Regions from separate parts of the Neobacillus canaveralius genome, predicted to be linked through region 2. Evidence: riboswitches for the same ligand, from Rfam matches in the RefSeq annotation. Region 2 holds a riboswitch; each other region holds the start of a gene.
What was found. Region 2 has a riboswitch for thiamine pyrophosphate ahead of thiM (hydroxyethylthiazole kinase). Riboswitches for the same ligand answer to the same signal wherever they lie in the genome.

Region 1 (6,411 bases), 2.6 Mb from region 2:
TTTATAATCACTCTCCAGCCTTAACAGTGTGTTTTGTATAGTATTTATCTTTAATCTGTTCACTTTCAATTGCCTCATTCCAAGGCTCAATGTATTTCTTCAACGTTTGGTCCATACGATCATTTAATTCTTTTCTTGTTTCTTCGTTTGCTAGGACTTCTTTTACATGATCCAGGCCGACACGTTCTACCCACTTAGAAGTACGTTCCAAGTAATTAGCTGTTTCACGGTAGTATTGCAGGTAGGCACCGGTCATTTCCATTACATCCGCTTCTGTTTTTACCGTAGCTAAAAGATCACCTGCACGGAGGTCGACACCGCCATTACCAGCTACATAAATTTCCCAGCCGCCATCGATTCCAACAAAACCGATATCCTTAATCCCAGCCTCTGAACAGTTTCTAGGGCAGGCTGACACACCCATTTTTACTTTATGAGGAGTATCAAGACGTTCAAATTTCTTCTCTAGTTCGATTCCCAATGACATTGAATCCTGTGTTCCGTAGCGGCAGAACTGTGCTCCCACACAAGTTTTGACAGTACGAAGTGTTTTTCCATATGCGTAGCCAGATGGCATATCCAGCTCTTCCCACATACTTGGAAGATCTTCTTTTTTTACTCCGAACAAGCCAATCCGCTGTCCGCCAGTTAGTTTTACAAGTGGAACCTCATACTTTTCTGCCACTTCGGCAATCTTTTTCAAGTCGGCAGCAGTCGTTACACCGCCATACATTCTTGGTACAACTGAGTATGTTCCATCCTTTTGGATATTGGCATGCATTTTCTCGTTTACAAGACGGGAGTCACGGTCATCCAAGTACTCATCCATGTGAATCATACCTAGGTAGTAGTTAATCGCAGGACGGCATTTCGTACAGCCTTCCTCGTTATTCCACTCTAGAACGTTCATAACTTCTTTAACGCTCGTTAAACCTTTTTCTTTAATTTCAGCAACCAACTCTTCACGGCTGATGGTTGTACATCCGCAAATGCTCGTTTTCTGTGCAGCGGCTGCGTCAAACTGATCCCCTAGTGTATAAGCTAGAATGTCATTTACCATTGGCTTACAACGCCCGCAAGAACGGCCAGCATTCGTGCAGTGACTTACTTGATCAAGAGTTGTCAGACCTTGTGCTTTAATCGCATCAACAATGGCTCCTTTTGTCACGCCATTACAGCCACACACCAATTCATCATTCGGCATGGAAGCAATATCACCACTACCGCCTTCAGCTGAACATTGCGATTCAAAAATCGAGATTCCTGTGATATCTTCTTTTTTCGAAAGCATTCGGAACAATCTCGTACTATCTTTGGTATCGCCATAAAGGACAATCCCAACAATCCTGTTATCACGAACTAAAACCCGCTTATAGATCCCTTCATATTCGTTATAGACCATAACTGATTTTGTTGTACCATCTTCAAAAATCTCACCGGCTGAGTAAAGGTCCACTCCAGCAACTTTAAGTTGAGTTCCAGTTACTGAGCCTGCATATGGTGCAGCTTCTTTCCCACAAATTCTTTCTGCAAGAACTTTCCCTTGTTCGTATAATGGTGCAACCAGCCCATAAACAATCTCTCTATGCTCTGCACATTCACCCACTGCATACACATTTGGTGCACTTGTTTCCATAAAATCATTGACTACAATTCCACGATTTACAAAAATTCCACTTTCTTTTGCTACCATGGTGTTGGACTTAATCCCGATGGCCATTACAACCAGATCCGCTCTCGCAAAAGATCCATCTTTAAAACGAAGACCAGCAACGCGCTCATCCCCTATGATTTCAACGGTTTCCTTTTCCATCAAAAATTTCATGCCTTGAGATTCGAGCTCTGCTTTTAGGAGACTAGAAGCAATTGGGTCTAACTGTCGTTCCATTAAATTCGGCATTAAGTGTACGACATCAACCTTCATTCCAAGGTTAATTAACCCTCGTGCTGCTTCAAGTCCAAGAAGCCCGCCTCCAATTACAACAGCTTTTTTATAATCTTCCGCTGACTTGATCATCATTTCACAATCTTTTATATCACGAAAACCGGTAACGCCAATTTTGTCCGCACCTGGAATAGGCAGAATGAATGAGTTAGAACCTGTAGCAATAATTAATTCATCATACTCTACGTCACGTCCCTGGTCGGAAATGACCTTCTTTGCCTCAACATCGATCTCTGTTACTGCTTCTCCTGTGAATAACTGAATATTATTCTCTTTATACCAGTCTAGTGGATTAATAATGATATCTTCAAAGTTTGTATCACCTTGAAGAATATTCGATAACTTTATGCGATTATAGTTAGGATGTGGCTCTTGTCCAAAAATAGTAATTTCGAATTGATTTGGTGAAAGTTTAAGAATTTCCTCAATCGTTCTAACGCCAGCCATCCCATTCCCAATCATCACTAGTTTTTTCATGTCGGATCGCTCCTTATATTTGATAATTTATGAATTTACGTTATTTAAGTTTTCTCTATAGTTACATTGTAAATGTTCAGTTCTAGAAAATTTGTGAAGTACGTCACATATCAACGGAAGTTTGTGAATCAGTTCACATTATTGTCATAATCAAACAAATAAAAACCCCTCCTCAGCCGAGAAGGGGTAAAAATGTGATATTAATACATCTCTGATGTAGTTTTCGCCTGCATATGAAGCAATAAGTAGTCTGGACCGCCTGCTTTGGAGTCAGTTCCAGACATGTTGAAACCGCCGAATGGCTGATAACCAACAATTGCCCCAGTACATGACCGATTGAAGTATAGGTTACCAACATGGAAGTCTTCACGAGCCTGCTCCAGGTGTTCACGATTAGTCGTGATAACGGCACCTGTTAAGCCATACTCGGTATTGTTCGCAATTTCAATTGCTTCCGTGAAATCTTTAGCTTTTGTGAAACCAACCACTGGTCCAAAAATTTCTTCCTGCATGATACGTGCATCAGGAGCAAGGTCTGCAATTACAGTTGGTTGAATGAAGTAGCCTTTTGAATTGTCGCCTTCGCCGCCAGTCAATACCCTACCTTCTTGCTTGCCAATTTCAACATATTCCATGATTTTCTTGAAAGCATTGTTGTCGTTCACTGGTCCCATGAAAGTCCCTTGCTCAGTTGGGTCACCTACTGATAATTCCTTCGTTAACTCAACTACACGGTTTAATACTGCATCATAAACATCCTCAACGATAACCGCACGAGAGCATGCTGAACATTTTTGACCTGAGAAGCCAAATGCTCCTGCCACGATAGATTGTGCAGCCAGCTCTAGATCTGCTTCCGCGTCAACAACAATCGTATCTTTACCGCCCATTTCAGCAATCAATCGCTTCATCCAAACTTGGCCTGGATTCACTTTTGAAGAACGTTCGAATATACGCAGACCAACGTCACGTGAACCTGTGAAGCTGATGAAACGAGTATCTTTATGGTCTACTAAGTAGTCGCCCACTTCCGAACCGCTTCCTGGTACAAAGTTTAATACCCCTTTAGGCAGACCTGCTTCTTCCATTACTTCAACGAATTTCGCTGCAACAACCGGAGTAGTAGAAGCTGGTTTTAATAGTACCGTATTACCTGTAACGATTGCGGCTACTGTTGTACCCGCCATAATTGCTAATGGAAAATTCCAAGGTGAGATGATGATTCCAACACCTAGTGGAATATAATTATAACGGTTAAATTCGTTTGGACGGCTATTAACGGGAACGCCATCTTTCATTGCCAGCATTTGGCGGCCATAATATTCAAGGAAGTCAATCGCTTCTGCAGTATCTGCATCCGATTCTTTCCATGGTTTACCTGCTTCTTTTGTTAAAAGAGCAGAGAACTCATGCTTACGGCGACGAATAATCGTCGCAGCTTTAAATAATACATCTGCACGGACTTCGGCTTTCACTTTTTTCCACGTTTTGAATGCTTCAACGGCTGCCTGCATTGCTTGTTCCGCAAGATCTCTGCTAGCTTTTGAAACGCTTCCAATTATTTCGTCTTTATTTGAGGGATTATAAGAAACAATTTTATCTTCTGTTGTAATTTTTTCGCCGCCGATTACTAGTGGATAATCTGTGCCTAAATAACCTTCAACTGTTTTTATCCCGTTGAGATAGGCTTGACGGTTTTCTTCAATTGTAAAGTCTGTGAATGGTTCATGCTTATATGGTTGTACCATGTCTCAAAACCTCCTATGTATTAAAAAACATTATATCCTCGTTCATTCTAACATGTTTCTTTTACACGTATCAACGGATAGCCATTAAAGCATATTTGGGCAAAAAAGACCTGGCGTTACGTTAACCTTACTATAATTAGAGGAGGAAACTATCTCCAATTAAAATACGGTCTTTTAATCAACCGTTTTTTATATTTTTTTTAATATTCCTTTTATTTTACTTAAGACTCATGTATACTAAAACCAAATTGAATAGAAATAACTAGGGGAGTCCAATGAGGTGGGCTGAGAGAGAAACACGTTAAAGTTTCTTGACCCTTTGGACCTGATCTAGATCATACTAGCGTGGGGAAGTTAGAAAAAGTCATCATGTATTGAATAAACTTCTACATACAAAGCCGGTCCATCCTTTTTGGACTCGGCTTTTTTTATGTACTTCATTACTTTTCATCCACTCGTTTTGTTCTAGATCTCGACCTTTAATTTTAAAAACAGGGAGAGATTTACTTTATGTCAACAACTTCATTAAACGAAAAACGCATTTCCATTATGTCTAGCTTTTCAGGTAGTAAAAAGGTTTATATTGAAGGCTCAAGACCCGATATCCAGGTACCAATGCGGGAAATTGAACTTAGTCCTACAACAGGCAACTTTGGTGAAGAAGAAAATCCGCCAATTCGGGTCTATGATACAAGTGGGCCATATACGGATGCTGATTATTCAGTAGATATTACAAAAGGCCTTCCCGCTCTTCGAAGCTCATGGATTCATGAACGAGGGGATGTGGAGGAATATGAAGGAAGAGAAATTAAGGCTGAAGACAATGGGTATAAGGATAAGAAAGATCCTCGTGCTAATCATAACGTTTTCCCAGGTTTAAAGCGTAAACCATTACGTGCAAAAAAAGGGAGAAATGTCACACAGCTGCATTATGCAAGGAAGGGCATCATCACACCTGAGATGGAATTTATCGCATTAAGGGAAAATATGAAACCTGAATTTGTGCGTGAAGAAGTTGCAAGAGGGCGGGCAATTATTCCATCCAATATCAATCATCCAGAGGCAGAGCCTATGATTATAGGAAGGAATTTCCATGTTAAAATCAATGCAAATATTGGGAATTCTGCTGTTTCATCGTCCATCGAAGAAGAGGTCGAAAAAATGACATGGGCCACACGGTGGGGTGCTGATAATATTATGGACCTATCAACAGGTAAAAACATTCATACAACAAGGGAATGGATAATTCGCAATTCAGCTGTTCCTGTAGGAACCGTTCCTATCTACCAAGCACTTGAAAAAGTAAATGGTATTGCCGAAGATCTAACATGGGAGGTTTATCGTGATACCTTAATTGAACAAGCGGAGCAAGGCGTGGATTATTTCACCATTCACGCTGGTGTTCTTTTGCGATATGTTCCGTTAACAGCAAAGCGTTTAACAGGTATTGTATCTCGAGGTGGATCTATTATGGCACAATGGTGTCTTCACCACCATAAAGAAAACTTTTTATATACTCACTTTGAAGAAATCTGTGAGATTATGAAAACTTATGATGTTGCATTCTCCTTAGGAGATGGTCTACGTCCTGGTTCAATTGCTGATGCCAATGATGAAGCACAATTTGCGGAATTAGATACTCTTGGAGAATTAACAAAAATTGCTTGGGAGCATGATGTACAGGTAATGGTTGAAGGTCCAGGACACGTACCTATGCACCTTATAAAAGAAAACATGGACAAACAACTTGAGGTTTGTAAGGAAGCTCCCTTCTATACTCTAGGTCCACTTACAACTGACATAGCTCCTGGCTATGATCATATTACATCTGCGATTGGTGCAGCCATGATTGGTTGGTATGGTACGGCTATGCTTTGTTATGTAACGCCAAAAGAACATTTAGGTTTACCAAACCGGGATGATGTACGTGAAGGTGTTATAACTTATAAAATAGCTGCACATGCTGCTGATTTAGCAAAAGGACATCCAGGGGCATACAAAAGGGATGATGCCTTATCAAAAGCTCGTTTCGAATTCCGTTGGAGAGATCAGTTTAATTTATCATTAGATCCTGAACGAGCTTTGGAATATCATGATGAGACGTTACCTGCAGAAGGTGCAAAAACGGCACATTTCTGTTCAATGTGTGGACCAAAGTTTTGTAGCATGAGAATCTCTCAAGATATTCGTAATTACGCGAAGGAAAACAAGCTTGATGCGAATGAAGCTATCGAAAAGGGT
Region 2 (6,411 bases):
CGGAAACGAATTCATTTTCCATGTATGCCTTAAGCGCTATTTTGCCACTACTGCCTGCAAAGCAGCGACCATTACATACTAATGACTGGATGTTGTCTGATAGTTTGATAGCCTGCCCAGATCCAAACTGCGGGGCACGATTTAAGATAACTCGTACCGAAACGCAAGAATTTAGTCATGCTGAATGCACAATTGAACCCATACATAAAGGAGAGTAATAAGAATGGCAGAACGATTACAATTAGCAAAAGATTATAGTATTAGCAGAGTGATCAACGGTTGCTGGCAGTTATCGGAAGGTCATAGCTTACAAGCAAAGTTAGATATGCAAGATGTCATGAAGGCCTTCCATATGCTGGCTGAAAGAGGATTTACGACATTTGATTGTGCAGATATCTATACGGGTACTGAAGAACTCCTCGGTGAATTTTTAACGGAACTAAAAGGAGGGAGCACACTTTCGCCTCATGATATTCAAATTCATACTAAATATGTACCGGATATCAATTTGCTTAGTGAGGTCGATTACAACTACACAGAAAAGATAATTGATAGAAGCCTCAAACGTCAAAAACGAGATGTATTGGATCTTGTTCAGTTTCATTGGTGGGATTACAGTGTGCCTGGATTTGTTGAGACAGCGGGGGATCTGTTGAGACTTAAAGAAAAAGGAAAAATCCGTAATATTGCGGTTACAAACTTTGATACGAAGCATTTGCGCGAAATCGTTGATGCCGGTATCCCTGTTGTGTCTTGTCAAAATCAATACTCGGTTTTTGATAGACGTCCAGAAAAAGAATTAATCGATTTTTGTAAAAGCAAAGGTATTTCCCTGCTGTGCTACGGTACATTATCAGGAGGATTGTTAGCGGAAAAATGGATTGGCCAAGCTTCGATTCAACCCGAAACGCGCTCTCACGTTAAATATTTGCAGGTGATTGAAGATACGTTGGGCTGGGATGGCTATCAGGCATTGTTGGTATTGCTGCAAAGAATCGCTAAAAAGCATTCAGTCAAGGTCTCACAGATTGCTACAAAATATATATTAAGTCAGCAAGGTGTTGGTGCCTCTATTATTGGAGTTAGAAATAGCAGGCATGTTGAATCAAATACGCAAATATTTGCTTTCGAACTTGATCGTACCGATATCGAAGAAATTAAACAATTCTTAGACAACTATCCAATAGTAGACGGCGAACCATTTGAGTTAGAGCGTACTGTTGATTCGAAATATCGCAATATTATGAAGATGAATTTAAACGAAGAATAAATGAAAGTGGATGTTTAGTTTAGAATAGAAAGTTTAGATTAGAAGAGGAGAGTTCTGGTATGAATAAAAAACTTGAATTTAGAGGTGGCTGGGGTACTGCGTTTATCCCAGTCGTGATATTTCTGTTTTTCTGTATATTGTATTTTATCGTGTTTAAAGCGTTTGAAATGTATGCACTAGCGATGGGTGCTTTCGTCGCATTGATGGTGGGTTCCGTTTTAGTGAAAAAGGGTAATTACGATCGTTTCTGGGATTCAGTCTATGAAGGCGTTAAGGAAGCTGTACCGATTACCATTCTGCTGTTTGTGATCGGGATGTTCTCGGCACTGATAAAAGCGACGAATATTTCGGCAGGGTTCGTATGGCTTGCTGATTTGCTGGGCGTGGACGGGGGATTATTCACCGCGTTTACGTTCTTAGCCGTTTGTGTCATTTCTACTGCTACGGGATCATCGATTGGAACCATGTTTACCTGCTTCCCTATTTTCTATCCAGCAGGTGTATTGTTGGGATGCGACCCTGCTATGCTTGCGGGCGCTATCGTTAGTGCTTCAATTTTTGGGGATAACTTGGCACCAATATCAGATACCACCATCATCTCTGCAGGAACGCAAGAATATACAAAAAAACAAGGCTTTGCTGACATTGGCGGCTGTGTTGCCACCCGACTGAAGTATTCCTTGGTTGCAGGGATTATCTCGTTTGTATTGTTCTGGATTTTCGGTGGCGGCGGCACGCCAGGAACGGGCGCTGCAGATATCCTCGAGAAGAACATGAATCCAACTACACTGGTTATGCTGGTTCCGGTAGCAATCATGTTAATAGTGGCAATTAAAACCCGCAATATCTATAAAGCTATAACCATAGGTATCGTTTTAGGAACTATAACAGGTTTAGCATTTAATCTCTTAACTTTTGACAATGTTATTTCTGTTGCAGATGGCGCTCCGGCAGGATTCCTAACGGGCGGTATCAGCTCCATGATGGCAACGGTGACGCTGGTCATTTCCGTTTACGGTATCATGGGTGTGCTCAATGGTGCGGGTGTGCTTGAAAAAGTCACAAATGGCATCCTTAACAGCAAAATGGGCAAAAGTGTACGTGGTGCTGAGTTTGCTATGATGCTAGGTATTTCGTTTACCACTTTGATCTTCGGGGGTGTGACCAGTGCTTCGATGACCACTTTTGGAAAAGTACAGAATGAGATTGGCAAACGTGTTGGTCTCCATCCATACCGACGTGCCAATCTACTTGATGGTTTTGCGAATGCCATCGTGTTAGTCATTCCGTTCTTAAGTGTTTTTGTATTCCTCGGTGCTTTATTGTCGGATGGGTATGATTTTATTGCGCAGCTATCACTAACACAGGTGAGCAGCGGTATGATTTATTGCATGATGCTTTTCCTGGTTCTATTGTTCTCAATCATAACAGGGTGGGGCCGTCAATTTGAAGGCTCAGAAGGGAAACCGGTTAGCAGTCCGCAAGAAAATACAAACCAAAGTGTAGTAATGTAGAGGGGCGCACTAGCACCTTATATGTTGCCAAATACACTCTGGAAGCGTAGAAAAAGTCATACTTCTGAAGTAAACAAAAAGAGCTCATTCGTGTGAGCTCTTTTTGTTATAGACTTAGATGGACGATTCTACAGGCTTTTATTATTTTAGTACTAAAGGAATGAATTCAGCATAGTTATCAAGGTGAAAATCTGCTTCGATGTTACGATTTTGAAAAGAAACTGTTTTAATTCCAAGTTGTCTAGCCGGAAGTAAATCCAATTTCCGATCACCCACGACCAAGTCGATGTCATATTTTTTCAATACAAATTCATAAGAAGAGGGATGAGGTTTTCTGTTGAATCCTTGTTCTTCAACAGAAACAATCTCTGTAAAGTATTTGGATAATCCAAATTTCCCAAGCAGATAGTCGGCCGACTCTCTATCACGATGGGTTACAATAATATTATTATCAACCGCTGCTAAAACCTCAATTAAATGGTCAAAAGGCTTACTCTCTTTTGAGTATTGAATATCTAACTGCTTATACTCGGCCCGTCTGTCTTCATCAATCCCATAATGTTTAAAAGCCGTTTTCGAATCAATTTTCAGCCATCGCAACACCTCATCGCGATCAAGGTCACGCTGACTTAACGTAACAAAACCCTCTACCAGTGCAGGATATGTATCAAAAAGTGTGCCATCAAAATCCCATAATATGTTCAACATTTGTCCCTCATTTCAAAAAATAATCTTTAAAAGTATTACTTTATCATTTTATTAACTATAAAACCAGGGAAGTCCTGTAGCGTTGGCTGGAAATTAAAGGTTGAAGTAGAAAATTATGGGTATAAGGTAGGTAGAACAAATAAGGAGAATGACATATTTACAGATAATTCTAAAAATAATAACATTAAAATGTAATCGATTTCAAAAAGTTTGCTATCTTTATACCTTTGACTACAGGTAACCTCTGTTATTAAAAATTTCTTTAATAATGAAGTGCTGCAACTAAATGTAATCGATTACATTTTTAGCAAGATACTTAAAGTGGAGAAGTTAAATAGTTTTGAAGGGAGGAGTACATAACACTAGAGTTGGTACAAAGTTTATGAAGTGATTGTAGTAGTTTTTAGACAATGAGGAGGAGTATATGGCTATGAAGAGAATATTATGTGTTTTCATTTCGACGGTTTTATTGACAGTACTTATTGCAGGTACTATTAATCCTGATGTGCCTTCTGCAGCACAAAATAATACAAAAGTACGTCTTGCGCTTGTGGGCGCTTGGCATGTACATACAAAAATGTTTATTGAAAAAATAGCTAAACAATCGGCTGGAAAAGTTGAATGGGTAGCGGTTTGGGACCATGATGCTGAACGTGGTAAGAAATATGCAGAAATGCTAGGTGTTCCTTATGAAGCTGATTATCAAAATATCCTGGATAATGAAAACATAGATGCGGTTATGATTGAAGCCGAAACTAATTTACACAAAGATCTTATCGTTCGCGCTGCAAATGCAAATAAGCATGTTTTCACAGACAAGGTAGTAACCCCTACTGTTAAAGATGGTTTAAGTGTAAAAAAGGCAATAGAAGAAAATGGTGTAAAACTAGTAGTCTCACATGAATCCTTGCCTATTGGATCCTATCAATATGCAAAGAAATTGGTTGACGAAGGAAGTCTTGGTGATATTGTTGCCATTAATTTTAGGCGCGCACATGGCATGGCCAAAACGAATAATCTGCCTGAAACCTGGTATGACAAAGATGTAGCAGGAGGCGGGGCCTTAATTGACCTAGGGGTACATGGTATGTCTATGCTTACTTATCTGGCAGGAACACCAACGAAAGTTTCGTCTTTTATGGAAAACTGGACAGATAGAGAAGTGGAAGATAGTGCAACAATCATGCTGGAGTTTGAAAATAATGCTATCGGTACGGCGCATACGAATATGGTTACAAGCATAATGGAAAATTCATTAGAAGTAATCGGAACAGATGGTATCCTAGTAGTCTTAGGAGTGGAAGGTAAAGAATCTGTTTATCTAAATTCAAAACATATTTCGGGGATGGAAACAGGAATGAATTTAATTGATCCGACTGTGTATGCATCGGATGGTTTAGTTCCAATAAACTTATTTATTGACTTTGTTCTAGATGAGTCCAACAAGGATCAGTATTTACCTGGATTTGATATTGATACTGCCCTAACGGTTGTCGGAATTGCAGAAGCTGCATATAAGTCCGCCAAAACAGGTGGAAGCGCAGTGAAATTTAAAAAATCTTGGTAAAAGCTTATTAAAAGACACAAGAATTGACGTATGAATTGGCATACGTCTTTTTCTTTATTTATTAGGATCCGCACTTATCGGTTGGGTGATCAGGTTATGCACCCGAACTGATAAATAAACGGAAATATTCCGCTTATTTTACTTTTGCTGGTTACTCGATCAAGGACACAACATCTTATTTAAAGATTCTAGCTAAATAATATCGGTATAAAATACTTTACATATGGTAACCAGTAGACTAACATAGAAAATAACTTAATACGATTTAACTACTAGGGGTGCTCTGAATTTGGGGCTGAGAGAAAAACTTTACGTTTTTTAACCCTTCGGACCTGATCTGGATTATACCAGCGTAGGAAAGTAGCCATGTGAAATTACCTTTTTCTCTAACTATTACGCCAGGTCCTATTTTGATGGATCTGGCTTTTTTATGTTTAGAAGACTAATAGGGTCATTGAATAAAGATGGGGGTGTTGTGATGAATCATCACGATTTTAGTTCTATTTTACAAAGGGTAAGAGAAGAAAATCCGCTCGTACATAATATTACAAATGTGGTCGTCACCAATTTTACCGCAAATGGTCTTTTAGCACTTGGGGCTTCACCCGTAATGGCTTATGCTCCAGAAGAAGTAGCGGATATGGTAAGAATTTCACGTGCTCTTGTTCTGAATATCGGAACATTAAACAAGGACGTGGTGAGCTCGATGATCTTAGCTGGAAAAACAGCTAATGAGCTAGGGATCCCGGTGATCTTTGACCCAGTTGGAGCCGGTGCTACGCTGTTCCGCACGGAAATGGCACAAAAAATAATCGAAGAAGTAAAAGTATCTGTTATTCGCGGAAATGCTGCTGAAGTCGCCAATGTTCTGGGGGAAAAGTGGGAGATTAAGGGAGTGGATGGTGGTGGACATCAAGGAAGTAATGTCACATTGGCCGTAACCGCGGCACAAAAGTTGAATACCACAATTGTGATTACTGGAAAAGACGATGTGCTGACAGATGGGAAGACGACGTACTTGGTTTCGAATGGTCATCCTCTGTTAACAAAAGTAACAGGAACTGGCTGTCTCCTAACCTCTGTAATTGGAGCCTTCGCAGGAGTGGAAAAGGACCTACTGCTTGCTGGATTATCGGCGTTAACCTTTTATGGTATTGCAGCAGAAAAAGCATTCGAAAAGGTCGGTGAAATGGGACCTGGCAGTTTTCAAATTGATTTTTTAAATCAACTATCACTCGTTTCTTCTGAGGATATACATCAATTCGCGTTATACAAACAACTATAGGGAGTGGGCATAATGAAAAAAGCATTAACGATTGCTGGTTCTGATAGCGGCGGTGGTGCAGGTATTC
Region 3 (6,411 bases), 1.7 Mb from region 2:
CGTTACATTCAAAAGGGAATTCGACAACACTGATTTTAGCATCAATAAGTTCGATGTGAGTTTTTCTTTCTGAATGTCATCCAATTTTTCAACTATTGGAATTAAATCAAATAAATCATTCTGCAGCTGCTGTATTTGCTGTGCAACTGCATTTACATGTTTTTCCACTTCTGAATCACGAATTGTTTTGTCCTTCTTCATATCTAGTTTTCTTTTAATCTCGTCAAGAGGATAGTGCAAACTCTTACATTCTTCAATAAATTTTAAATCCTGTAAGGATTCATCAGAGTATATTCGGTAATTAGATTTGGATCGTTCTGCACTTAGTAAACCAATTGATGTGTAATAATCAATTGTGCGTTTAGAGACCATTGCAATTTCTGCTAATTCACCGATACGATAAACAGCCCCATCAAATCACCTCGGTAATCTAAATTTTAAAATAATTATAGTAAATTACAACTGTACAGTCAAACGTTCTGGTTTGTATAATTGGTTGGTATAAACATTTTATGAAAAAAGTCTTGTCCTTATGAATCGGAAAATTATAAATTTTCAGAAAAGAAAATAGAAAATAACGTCTCCTATAAAGGAGACGCAGCAAGGGGTAATTTAATTGTAAATACGGTTAGGTCAGGAGTTGAAAGGCAGGTTAATTCACCTTTATGTTTTTCAATAATTTCTTTGCAAACGAATAGGCCAAGACCAGTACCTAGTTTTTTTGTTGTGAAAAAAGGCTCAAAAATGGTCTTTCTCAATTCAGCAGGAATCATTGGTCCATTATTAGAAATAGATAAAACAACATGTGAATTATTTTCTATATTACATTTTATCTCAATCGTTGGGTTCGGTATTCTGTGATGGTTTAACACGTCAATGGCATTGAAAATAATATTAATGAAGACTTGTCTCATTTCATCTGCATATCCATAAAGGGTGATCTCATCGACGATGTCCTTTTTAATTTTCACCTTACCGTCTAAAATACTTGGGTAGAGGAAATTTAAAACTTCATCAATTAATTTATTCTGATTAAATTGTTCCTTTTCCTTTCCAATTAATTCTTTTTTAGACAAAAGAAGAAATTGTGAGATTCGGAAATTAAGTTGATCCAACTCACTTGAGATAATATCGAGATATTTCATTTCTGGGTAGTCTGCCTTAAGAAGCTGAATAAAACCTTGTATCGAAGTCAGTGGGTTTCTAAATTCATGGATAAAACTTGAAGTCATTTGCCCTAGAAGGGTTAAACGGTCTTGATGAGTGGAATCAATAAACATTGTTTTTTCTTCAATAATTTTGTTTTTAGCTTCTGTATAATGAGTTACAGCGTAATATAGAAATTTATCAAAGCAGAAATTTATCTTGTTAATGGATTCTTGAAGATCTGCCCATACTAGACCTGACTTACTTAAGTAACTATATAAAACAGACCTGCCAAGATTAACATTGTAAACAAAGTCGCCAATATTGATATTAGCTAATGCTCTTTCTTCGGAAATTTCTAACGCATACTTTTGAATAGTTTCTAGGAGTTCTTCTTCAGTCATCGTATGCATATTTAATACTATATTAAAAATGGCTATTCCATTAAGACTTATTTTTTCTTTATAGGGATCTCCTTTAGAGATAACAATGGAATTTTCCCATTCATGAAGTAATTCCCCTTTATTCTTATTAAAAAAAGCTATTAAATCCATATGTAATTCAGATAACATCACAGTTTCCTCCTAAGACAATGCCGAACTGATTAAATTAAATTCGTGATAATAGCCGGAAATCCCTTTAAATAAATATAGGTAAATTTTATCAATTTTTATCCGTAATTTGATTGTTTATCTAATTATAACATGAATGGAAGTTTATCCTTGTAAAAGTCCTATAAAAATAGTATATTCGTGTATGAACATAATTAAATATTTCCACAGGGGGAGCTGCTTTTGGTGGCTGAGAGTGAACGTTCGAGTTCTGACCCTATGAACCTGTTAGTTAACACTAGCGTAGGGATGTGGTTTGCCGAATATTAATGTAAAGCAATGCAGACAATCCTTATATGTCCTGCATTGCTTTTTTGTTTATATGGCGCCATATTAAATTTTCAGTATAAACTTTCGAACGTTCTCCAAAATACAAACAAATTAGGGGGAACATGTATGGAGAAAAAGCGTAATAACACATTATTCTTGGTTGAAGTTGCTGTATTTTCGGCACTAGCTTATTTACTGGATTTGGTTTCAGGATTGTTGTCATTGAAAATATGGCCGCAAGGAGGGTCCATTTCTATTGCGATGGTTCCCATTTTCATAATGTCATTTCGCTGGGGAGTAAAAGGTGGAATCTTGTCTGGATTTTTACTAGGATTACTTCAGTTTATCCTTGGTTTTTCACAAATTTATACACTTCTACAAGGAATTATTGATTATGCTATTGCCTTCTCAGTAGTTGGTTTAGCAGGTGTTTTTGCTTCACAACTGAAAGATTCTCTTTCCCATAACAATAGGAAAAAATGGGTCACATTTGTGTTATTGGGAACATTTTTAGGGAGTGCATTAAGATATCTTGCACATGTAATATCAGGAATTGTGTTCTTTGGTGAATACGCACCTGAGGGTCAGCCAGCAGCAGTGTATTCTCTTTTATACAATGGTACGTATATGCTCCCAAGCTTTATCGTGTGTGCGATTATTGTTATCCTTGTCATCACTGCAGCACCAAAAAAAATGATATAAGTTAAAAAATAGAAAAGTCTGTGACTTTTCTATTTTTTTTTCGAACTTTTGTCACAAAATCAGCCATTTTTCAATGGTAAAATAATGATATAAATAAAGATAATCATTCTCAATTAACCTATGTAAGGGTGATGGTGATGTTCGGTTCGTTTAAAGTAGGAGATAAAGGAAAAATCATAGATATATCCAAAGTTGGTCGAATGGTGCAAAGACGGTTGTTGGACCTGGGAATAACAGAAGGTTCTGAGGTTTGTATTAAATGCGTCATGCCATTTGGGGGGCCAGTCATGATCGAATCATGTGGACAATGCGTCGGTCTTCGTCGTAAAGAAGCTCGCTTAATAGAAGTGGAGAGAGTTTAAATGGAAATCGCACTTATTGGAAACCCGAATACTGGAAAAACTTCATTGTTTAATAATCTTACTGGTTCCTATGAGTATGTTGGAAACTGGAGTGGTGTTACAGTTGAAAAGAAGGTTGGAGTTTTCAAGAATAATCTAGGAAGATTAATTGATTTGCCAGGGGTTTATTCACTCAATCCATTATCAAGGGACGAAGGGGTAGTTACTACCTTTTTCTTAGAGGAACCTGTAGACAGGCTGCTTAATATTTTGGATGCCTCTCAATTAGAACGTAATTTGCATTTAACATTACAATTGCTTGAATATGAAAAACCTGCACTAATCGGTTTAAATATGGTGGATGTCGCGGCCAATCGAGGTATACATATTGATACCGAAAAGTTATCACAGATTTTAGGCGTACCTGTTGTTCCTGTCGTGGCGAGAAGTGGTAAAGGCTGCGACCGGTTAATAGAGGTTATTTCAACCAGTTCAAGTCATTCTAAGGTAAAAAAACATGTTTATTATGGAAAAGCAGTCGAAGACGCTATCACTAAAATAAGTATTGAGATGATCGGTAAAACCGATCATTCACCTAGATGGCTTGCTCTTCAATTATTTGAGGGGAATGAATACGTGAAAAAGTTCCTTTCTGACATAATAGAACCTGCGAAACTTGAATCATACCTTTCTCAATTGGAGTCCTTGTTAATTCAAGAAAATGTTTATGTAAAATCGCTGGCAAACTTTATTTACTTGAAGAGAAAAGAGGTTATTGAAAAGATACTTGAAACCTCTGTTCGGAAGGTAAGTACAGTTGTACCAATGTCAGAGAAGATTGATGCCATCGTCACGAATCGCTATTTAGGAATGCCGATCTTCTTAATTTGTATGTATTTGATGTTTATGTTGACCTTTGATTGGCTGGGAACTCCATTGTCAGATATTCTGGATGGAATCTTAACAGGACCTGTAACAACAGGTGCAGAAAAATTCCTTGGAGCTATTCATGCCTCAGATTTCATACATGCATTAATTATTGAAGGATTAATTGCCGGTGTCGGCGGAGTCCTTGTTTTTGTTCCACAGATATTTATTCTTTTCTTTTTTATATCGTTATTAGAGGATTCTGGTTATATGGCGAGGGTAGCTCTTGTTATGGACAGAATTATGGAGTATGTGGGGCTGAATGGCAAGGCGTTTATTCCGATGATGATTGGATTTGGCTGTAATGTACCCGGTATCATGGCTGCTAGAACGATTGAAACACCCCGTGAGCGACTAATGACTATCCTATTAACTCCGTTAATGTCATGCTCTGCGCGATTACCAGTATACGCGTTATTTGTTGGAGCATTTTTTGTGGCACATAAAGCTCTCGTTGTATTAAGTCTGTATGTTCTGGGTATCGTTGTAGCTTTGATATTAGCAAAAATATTTACTAAAACACTATTAAAATCAGAAACATCACTATTTGTCATTGAACTCCCGCCTTATCGTCTTCCTCAAGTTCAATCGCTTTGGAGAAGTACATGGGATAAGGGAAAGGGCTTTGTTCGAAAAGCGGGAACGTTTATTTTTGCAGGTTCGGTTTTCATATGGCTGTTATCATACGCTGGTCCGAATGGATTAAAAGTGGATATGGATGATAGCTTTTTAGCCGCGGTAGGTAACTTATTTTCGCCGATTCTTGAACCAATTGGGTTCGGTACTTGGCAGGCAGCCGCTTCGTTAATAACAGGATTTTTAGCGAAAGAAGCAATTATTTCTACCATGAATATTATTTACTATGTCCCAAATGATGCAAGCTTACAAGGTTTATTGAGCAATTATTACACGCCGCTGGCGGCATATAGCTTTATGGTTTTTATACTATTATATATTCCTTGTTTAGCAACTACTGCTACTATTTATAAAGAAACTGGCTCAAAGAAGTGGACTGCTTTTTCAATCCTTTATGCATTGTTTATTGCATATGTTTTATGCTTGGTCATTTATCAGGGCGGAAAACTGTTTGGATTAGTATAAGAAGAGGATGTGTTTTGTATGATAGCTAATATCGTTATTGGAGCTGCGATATTTGGTTACGCCACTTGGGCATTGGTGAAGTTTATAAATAAATCAAAAAAGGGGAAATGTGCAGCATGTGACCTTGAAAAGTCCTGCTCTAGTCAAAGTCAATGTGGTATTCCGCCAAAATAAAACAGTAAAACTGCTATTCATTTATTGATAGCAGTTTTTTTCTTTTCAATATGAGAGAACTTGTGTAAAATTACACTAATAGGTGTATTGAAGGAAGGGTTTAAATTGAATAGGGATGAAATTATTATGCTAGTTTCAGATAAACTGCGATTAATTCGTACAGAAGCAGGATATACCCAGGATAAAATGGCTGAGATCATTGGTGTTTCAAAGAAAACCTTGGTTCAAATTGAAAAAGGAAGAGTGCTGGCAGGCTGGTCTACGGTAGTCACCATTTGTGCTTTGTTTAGAGAAACAGAAACAGTACAATTTTTATTTGGTAATGAACCGCTAGAAGTCTTGGAAACCGTGGCACGCGAAGGAATAGACTATCGAAAAATGAAAACCTTTGGGGGAAAAATTTGGTGGCGTGTAGTCTCAAGGAAAAACGGATTTATCCTCCAGCAGAATATTCTAAGTAAGCATTTCCGGATATTGGATGACAAACACTATAGGGTATACAGCAGCTTTGATGAAAAACAATCCAAAATCCGCTTTAAAGAATTAACCAAGAACGAATAAAGAAAAGCATTCGATTGCAATTTCGAGTGCTTTTCTTTTTTTTTTACCAAAAAATTGGTTAATATTTCCCCTTTTTGGGAAAAAGAAAATGATGTCCTTCATTTCTTATTTCTTAAAGGAGGAATTATGAAAAAGGTAGTGAATAATTGGAAGCGATGGCATATGAACCAATTAATGGTTCTCTCGTTTTTTCTTTTAGTTTTGGGCTTTCTAGGTATCGTGTACATTTATTCAATGGATGCAGATATTTCTTCCCTGAAAAATGAACTTCCCCAGGCAACCGTATTTTATGATTTTAATGGTGAGGTTGCAAGTAAAGTATCTGCAAATAAAAATGAGGGTATTTCGATTAATCAGGTTCCTGATTCGATGAAAAATGCGGTAATTGCCATAGAGGACCGTAGATTCTATGAGCACCATGGTGTAGATTATATTGGGATTACAAGAGCACTTATTCGGGACATAAAAGCCCGTGGAATGGTAGAAGGCGGCAGTACAATTACTCAGCAATTAACAAAAAACACGTTACTAACCTCTCAGAAGACACTAAAAAGAAAGACAGATGAAGTGTTTTTAGC

Region 1: another riboswitch for thiamine pyrophosphate. It lies ahead of thiC (phosphomethylpyrimidine synthase ThiC); the one in region 2 lies ahead of thiM (hydroxyethylthiazole kinase).
Region 3: another riboswitch for thiamine pyrophosphate. It lies ahead of thiT (energy-coupled thiamine transporter ThiT); the one in region 2 lies ahead of thiM (hydroxyethylthiazole kinase).

The regions. Positions count from the first base shown of each region.
Region 1 covers NZ_JBDFLL010000001.1:5,778,133-5,784,543, forward strand. The annotation lists gene nirD (nitrite reductase small subunit NirD) at 1-1, opposite strand, end outside; gene nirB (nitrite reductase large subunit NirB) at 8-2,422, opposite strand; gene pruA (L-glutamate gamma-semialdehyde dehydrogenase) at 2,623-4,170, opposite strand; TPP riboswitch at 4,425-4,539, shown strand; gene thiC (phosphomethylpyrimidine synthase ThiC) at 4,681-6,411, shown strand, end outside.
Region 2 covers NZ_JBDFLL010000001.1:3,224,182-3,230,592, reverse strand. The annotation lists gene ABC255_RS16220 (TIGR04076 family protein) at 1-218, shown strand, start outside; gene ABC255_RS16215 (aldo/keto reductase) at 224-1,270, shown strand; gene ABC255_RS16210 (Na+/H+ antiporter NhaC family protein) at 1,330-2,784, shown strand; gene ABC255_RS16205 (HAD-IA family hydrolase) at 2,926-3,492, opposite strand; gene ABC255_RS16200 (Gfo/Idh/MocA family protein) at 3,923-5,059, shown strand; TPP riboswitch at 5,324-5,435, shown strand; gene thiM (hydroxyethylthiazole kinase) at 5,538-6,344, shown strand; gene thiD (bifunctional hydroxymethylpyrimidine kinase/phosphomethylpyrimidine kinase) at 6,357-6,411, shown strand, end outside.
Region 3 covers NZ_JBDFLL010000001.1:4,905,142-4,911,552, reverse strand. The annotation lists gene ABC255_RS24080 (MerR family transcriptional regulator) at 1-396, opposite strand, end outside; gene ABC255_RS24075 (histidine kinase N-terminal domain-containing protein) at 585-1,718, opposite strand; TPP riboswitch at 1,918-2,024, shown strand; gene thiT (energy-coupled thiamine transporter ThiT) at 2,154-2,729, shown strand; gene ABC255_RS24065 (FeoA family protein) at 2,861-3,091, shown strand; gene feoB (ferrous iron transport protein B) at 3,092-5,098, shown strand; gene ABC255_RS24055 (FeoB-associated Cys-rich membrane protein) at 5,117-5,272, shown strand; gene ABC255_RS24050 (helix-turn-helix transcriptional regulator) at 5,378-5,833, shown strand; gene ABC255_RS24045 (transglycosylase domain-containing protein) at 5,960-6,411, shown strand, end outside.